DNA from 2 places in the Rathayibacter sp. VKM Ac-2835 genome. Region 1 is predicted to be linked to the other one. Evidence: predicted binding sites of a transcription regulator. Region 1 holds the regulator's gene; the other holds the start of a gene.

Region 1 (3,405 bases):
TTCGCCGACCAGAAGGTGCAGCAGGTCGCCGCGCTCGCCCGCGGGCTCGACTCCGGCCGGGACGCGATCGAGCCCGAGCTGCGCGCCGCGACCGCCGCCCTCGAGGACCGGCGCTCGGCGCCCGGTGTCCGCGACGGCGCCGTCCGCACGCGAGCGGCGGCCCTCCGGCCGGAGGACTACCGGCGCGCGTCCTACGACGCGCGTCTCGCGGCACAGGAGGAGGCCCTCGGCCTGCCGCCGCTGCCGACGACGACCATCGGCTCGTTCCCGCAGACCCGCGAGATCCGCACGGCGCGAGCAGCCGTGGTCAGGGGCGATCTGACCGAGGAGCAGTACGCGACCCGCATGTGCGACGAGATCGAGCGGGTCGTGCGCCTGCAGGAGGAGATCGGTCTCGACGTCCTCGTGCACGGCGAGCCCGAGCGCAACGACATGGTGCAGTACTTCGCCGAGAACCTCGACGGCTTCGCGGTGACCCGCAACGGCTGGGTGCAGTCCTACGGCAGCCGCTGCACGCGGCCGTCGCTGCTGTGGGGCGACGTCTCGCGCCCCGCGCCGATCACCGTCGAGTGGTCGAGCTTCACCCAGTCGCTGACCGACCGCCCGGTGAAGGGGATGCTGACCGGGCCGGTCACGATCCTCGCCTGGTCGTTCGTCCGCGACGACCAGCCGCTGAAGGAGACGGCCGAGCAGGTGGCGCTGAGCCTCCGCGACGAGATCGCGGACCTCGAGGCCGCCGGCATCCGCATCGTGCAGGTGGACGAGCCGGCGCTGCGCGAGCTGCTGCCGCTCGAGAAGGACAACCAGCCGGCGTACCTCGAGTGGTCGGTCGGCTCGTTCCGCCTGGCGACCGCGGGGGCGGCGACGGCGACGCAGATCCACACCCACCTCTGCTATTCGGAGTTCGGCGTCGTCATCGACGCGATCGACCGGCTCGACGCCGATGTCACGAGCATCGAGGCGGCGCGCTCGCGGATGGAGGTCGTCGCCGACATCGAGCGGTCCGGCTTCGCCCGCGGGATCGGCCCCGGCGTCTGGGACATCCACTCGCCGCGCGTGCCCGGCGAGGAGGAGGTCGCCGAGCTCGTGCGCACCGCGCTCGACGGTATCCCCGCCCGGCAGCTCTGGATCAACCCGGACTGCGGACTCAAGACCCGCGGCTACGACGAGACGGTCGCGTCGCTGCGGAATCTGGTGAGCGCGGCGACGGCCGCGCGCCGGTCGCTGCTGGAGGACGCCGCCCGCTAGACCCTCGGGCTGCCAGGCCCGGAGACGCAGGAGGGGCGGACGGCTCGATGCCGTCCGCCCCTCCTGCGCGTGCTGCGCCGCCGCGTCAGACCGAGCGGAGCACCGCGACGATCTTGCCGAGGACCTCGGCCTCGTCGCCGAGGATAGGCTCGAAGTTGGAGTTGCGGGGGAGCAGCCAGGTGTGGCCGTCGCGCTGGCGCAGCACCTTGACGGTCGCCTCGCCGTCGAGCATCGCCGCCACGATCTCGCCGTTCTCCGCGGTGCGCTGCGAGCGGACGACGACCCAGTCGCCGTCGCAGATGGCCGCGTCGATCATCGACTCGCCGACCACCTTGAGCATGAAGAGCTCGCCCTTGCCGACCAGCTGGCGGGGGAGCGGGAAGACCTCGTCGATCTGCTGGTCCGCCATGATCGGCACGCCGGCCGCGATCCGGCCGACGAGCGGCACCATCGCCGCGTCGGCGACCGTCGCCGTCGACTCGAACGAGCCGTCGTCCTCGGTGGAGCTCGGCACGTCGATGAGGATCTCGAGCGCGCGGGGGCGGTTGGGGTCGCGGCGCAGGTAGCCGCTGAGCTCGAGCTGGTTGAGCTGGTGCGTGACGCTGGAGAGCGAGGCGAGCCCGACGGCGTCGCCGATCTCGCGCATGCTCGGCGGATAGCCGCGGCTGGACACCGAGCGCTGGATGGCGTCGAGGATCGCGAGCTGCTTCGCGCTGAGGTTCTTCCGGCGGCGGCCGGCCGCGGGCTTGGCCGCCGCCTTCGCCTTCGGCGCCGGAGTCGTCGTCCTGGCCGGCCTCGCTCCGGCCGTCTGCGCGTCGCTCACGATCGTCCCTCTCTCGGTGCGCACGCCGCGTGCGCGCCCTCTCCGCCCGAGTCGAGCACCGATGTCGGTGGTCGCTGCTGTACTGACTGCGGACTCTCGAAACTGTATCCGGCGGGGGTCCGCGTTCGAAACATTCGTTCGAGTGTGTCGCGCGATCCAGCAACGGATGCGGCGCGACCGGGTCTTGCCCGACGCGGTATTCGAAGATATATTCGGAACAGAGGTTCGGACCGGGTCCTCCCGGCCGAGGACCCGGCCCGAACCCCTGCTGAAAGGAGCGATCACCATGACCGCACAGCTCTCCACCACCGCGTTGCACCAGACTCCCGCACAGCACGTCACTGCTGCCGAGCAGCCCGGTGCGCGCACCCGGCTGCGCCTGACCCGTCGCGGCCGCGCCGTGCTCGCGACCCTCGGCGCCCTGCCGCTCGTCGCCGGAGCCTTCGTCTTCGGCCTCAACGGCGGCGGAGCCGTCGCCTCGGGCGAGAGCGCCGACATCGAGTTCCAGTACGTCACCGTCCGCGCCGGCGAGTCCCTCTGGTCCCTCGCGGAGGAGCTCGCGCCGCAGTCCGACCCGCGCGACGTCGTCTACGACATCCAGTCGCTCAACCAGCTGGCGAACGCCGGCCTCGAGCCCGGTCAGCGCCTCGCCATCCCCGCGCAGTACGAGATCGCGGGCTGATCGAGCGCGTCGAGCGCCCCGGTACCATTCCGGGGTGACGACTCTCGACGATCTCCCCCTCCGCGACGACCTGCGCGGTCAGCAGCCCTACGGCGCTCCGCAGGCCGTCGTCCCCGTGGCTCTCAACGTCAACGAGAACACCCACCCGGTCCCCGACGACGTCATCGCCGACATCGTCGAGCGGGTGTCCGTCGCCCTCCGGACGGTGAACCGCTACCCCGACCGCGAGTTCCGCGAGCTGCGCGACTCGCTGGCCGGCTACCTCGGCCACGGCCTGGCGGCCGACTCGATCTGGGCCGCCAACGGCTCGAACGAGGTCCTCCAGCACGTCCTGCAGGCCTTCGGCGGCCCTGGCCGCTCGCTGCTCGGGTTCTCGCCGACCTACTCGATGTACTCGATCCTCGCCTCCGGCAGCGGCACCCGCTGGATCAGCGTCGACCGCGAGGCCGACTTCCGCGTGTCCGCCGCCCACGCCGCCGACGCGGTGCGCCGGGAGCGCCCGGACATCGTCTTCCTCTGCGCCCCGAACAACCCCACCGGCACGCCGCTCGACCTCGAGACGATCGCCGCGGTGTACGACGCGACCGACGGCATCGTCGTCGTCGACGAGGCCTACGCGGAGTTCGCCGGTCGCGAGGCGCCGACCGCCCTC
Region 2 (3,405 bases), on a different contig from region 1:
AGGTCGCGCAGCTTGATCAGGGTGTCGATCAGCCGGCGGTTGTCGCGCTGGTGCAGGCCGATGCTCGGCTCGTCGAGGACGTAGAGCACGCCGGTGAGGCCGGAGCCGATCTGGGTGGCGAGCCGGATCCGCTGCGCCTCGCCGCCGGAGAGCGAGCCGGCCGCGCGGGAGAGGTTGAGGTAGTTGAGCCCGACCTCGATCAGGAAGTCGAGGCGCGCGCGGATCTCCCGGAGCACCTGCGCGGCGATGGTCGCCTCGCGGGGCGTGAGCTGGAGCTCGCTCATGAACGCCTGGGCGTCGCCGAGGCTGAGGTCGGCGACATCGGCGATGCTCGCACCGTGCACGAGCACGGCGAGCACCTCGGGCTTGAGGCGCGAGCCCTTGCAGACCGGGCAGGCGACCTCGCGGAGGAACTCGGCCCAGCGCGAGCGCTGCACGTCCGTCTCGGCCTGGACGTACTGCCGCTCGATGTAGGGCACGACGCCCTCGAAGCCGGAGGTGTAGCTCATCTCGCGGCCGTAGCGGTTCTTCCACTTGACCTTGACCTCGAAGTTGTCGCCGTGGAGCACCGCCTGCTGCACCTCGGAGCTGAGGCGCTTCCACGGGGTGGTCAGCTTGAAGCCGAGGTCGCGGGAGAGGCCGTCGAGCAGCTTCTCGTAGTACTGGAAGAGGCCCTTGCCCTGGGTGGTCCAGGGGATGATGACGCCCTCGGCGATGCTGAGGTCGGGGTCGCCGAGCAGCAGCTCGTCGTCGACCGACATCCGCGTGCCCAGGCCGGAGCACTCGGGGCAGGCGCCGAAGGGCGCGTTGAAGGAGAACGTGCGCGGCTCGATCTCGGTGAGCGAAATCGGGTGGTTGTTGGGGCAGGACAGCTTCTCGGAGTACGTCGTCCAGGCGCCGTCGCCCTCGCCGTCGACGAAGTTGATCTGCACGATGCCGTCGGTGAGGCGCAGGGCCGTCTCGAGCGAGTCGGTCAGGCGGCCGAGGATGTCCGGACCGGCGACGAGGCGGTCGACGACGACGGAGATGTCGTGCTTGTACTGCTTCTTGAGCACCGGCGGCTCGCTGAGCTGGATGAGCTTCCCGTCGACCATGGCGCGCGAGTAGCCGCCCGCGGTCAGCTCCTTGAAGAGGTCGACGAACTCGCCCTTCTTCTGCGAGACGACCGGGCTGAGGATCTGGTAGCGGGTGCCCTCCTCGAGCTCCATCAGCTGATCGGCGATCTGCTGCACGGTCTGCGCCGAGATCGGCTCGCTGCAGACCGGGCAGTGCGGGATGCCGATGCGGGCCCAGAGCAGGCGCATGTAGTCGAAGATCTCGGTGATCGTGCCGACGGTGGAGCGCGGGTTCCGGTTGGTCGACTTCTGGTCGATCGACACCGCGGGGCTGAGGCCCTCGATGAAGTCGACGTCGGGGCGGTCGACCTGCCCGAGGAACTGCCGAGCGTAGGCGGAGAGCGACTCGACGTAGCGGCGCTGGCCCTCCGCGAAGATCGTGTCGAAGGCGAGCGAGGACTTGCCCGAGCCCGACAGGCCGGTGAAGACGACCATCGAGTCGCGCGGGATCTCGAGGTCGACGTCGCGCAGGTTGTGCACTCTGGCCCCGCTCACCACCAGCTTCGACACCGATTCGTCCAGCGAGGAGACGAAGCGGTGGAAGGAGGGTGAGGGGGTGGTGGAAGGGTCCGTAACGGCGTTCAGGATCGACACCTCGAAAGTGTATGCGGAGCCACCGACATCGCTCGGGGCGTTCGCTGGCCGCTGATCCCGGACCCCGCGACTTGCGCTCGTCGACCCCGCCCGCACCGGCGGGCCGGCCCGCTCGGGCCGACCCTGCTCGGTCAGGACAGGTGCCCGGCCTTCTCCATCTGCCGCAGCTCGCGCTTGAGCTCGGAGACCTCGTCGCGCAGTCGCGCCGCGAGCTCGAACTTCAGCTCGCCGGCGGCCTGGAGCATCTGGCCGTTGAGGTCGGCGATGATCGCCTCGAGGTCGTTGCCGCCGTTCGCGGCGAGACCCTGGCGGCGCAGGTTCGGCGTCGGGCTCTTCTTCTTCGCGTCGCGGCCGGCCAGCAGCTTCGCCGTGTCGGCTCCCTCGCGGGCGAGCGCGTCGGTGATGTCGGCGATCTTCTTCCGCAGCGGAGTCGGGTCGATGCCGTGGTCGAGGTTGTAGGCGACCTGCTTCTCGCGGCGGCGGTCGGTCTCGTCGATCGCGAGCCTCATCGAGTCGGTCATCTTGTCCGCGTACATGTGCACCTCGCCCGAGACGTTGCGCGCGGCGCGGCCGATCGTCTGAATCAGCGAGGTCGACGAGCGGAGGAAGCCCTCCTTGTCGGCGTCGAGGATCGCGACGAGCGACACCTCGGGCAGGTCGAGGCCCTCGCGGAGGAGGTTGATGCCGACGAGGACGTCGTAGACGCCCGCGCGCAGCTCGGAGAGCAGCTCGACCCGCCGGAGCGTGTCGACGTCCGAGTGCAGGTAGCGCACGCGGACCCCGGCCTCGGTGAGGAAGTCGGTGAGCTCCTCCGCCATCCGCTTGGTGAGGGTGGTCACCAGGACGCGCTCGTCGCGCTCGGTCCGGAGCTTGATCTCCTCGAGCAGGTCGTCGATCTGGCCCTTGGTCGGCTTGACGACGATCTCCGGGTCGATCAGACCGGTCGGGCGGATGATCTGCTCGACGATGCCGTCGGCGATGCCCATCTCGTAGCGACCGGGCGTGGCCGAGAGGTAGACGGTCTGGCCGACGCGGCCCTTGAACTCCTCCCACTTCAGCGGGCGGTTGTCCATCGCCGAGGGCAGCCGGAAGCCGTGCTCGACGAGGGTGCGCTTGCGCGAGGCGTCGCCCTCGTACATCGCGCCGATCTGCGGCACGGTGACGTGCGACTCGTCGATCACGACGAGGAAGTCGTCGGGGAAGTAGTCGAGCAGGCAGTGCGGGGCCTCGCCGGACTCGCGGCCGTCGATGTGGCGCGAGTAGTTCTCGATGCCGGAGCAGAAGCCGATCTGCTGCATCATCTCGAGGTCGAACGTGGTGCGCATCCGCAGGCGCTGCGCCTCGAGGAGCTTGTTCTGCTTCTCGAGGTCGGCCAGGCGCACCTCGAGCTCCTGCTGGATGGTGTCGATCGCGCGGTGCATGACGTCCTGGCTGGCGACGTAGTGCGAGCCGGGGAAGACGGAGACGGACTCGAGCTTCTTCACGACGTTCCCGGTGAGCGGGTGCAGCGTGTAGAGCGCCTCGATCTCGTCGCCGAACATCTCGATGCGGATCGCGAGCTCCTCGTACATGGGGATGATCTCGATCGTGTCGCCGCGGACGCGGAACGTGCCGCGGGCGAAGTCGACGTCGTTGCGCGCGTACTGCATCGAGACGAACTTGCGGATCAGGCGGTCGCGGTCGACCCGCTGGCCGA

Evidence for each region. The regulator LexA, encoded in region 1, represses DNA repair genes until DNA is damaged. The targets are predictions, from matches to a motif close to TCGAACANNTGTTCGA.
Region 2: the regulator LexA is predicted to act here: its motif matches at 1,711-1,726, upstream of uvrA (excinuclease ABC subunit UvrA).

What each region holds. Positions count from the first base shown of each region.
Region 1 covers NZ_JABSNQ010000002.1:1,258,018-1,261,422, forward strand. Annotated here, with positions in the region: gene metE (5-methyltetrahydropteroyltriglutamate--homocysteine S-methyltransferase) at 1-1,248, shown strand, start outside; gene lexA (transcriptional repressor LexA) at 1,334-2,071, opposite strand; gene HRK28_RS13615 (LysM peptidoglycan-binding domain-containing protein) at 2,358-2,753, shown strand; gene HRK28_RS13620 (histidinol-phosphate transaminase) at 2,788-3,405, shown strand, end outside.
Region 2 covers NZ_JABSNQ010000004.1:241,324-244,728, forward strand. Annotated here, with positions in the region: gene uvrA (excinuclease ABC subunit UvrA) at 1-1,637, opposite strand, end outside; gene uvrB (excinuclease ABC subunit UvrB) at 1,841-3,405, opposite strand, start outside.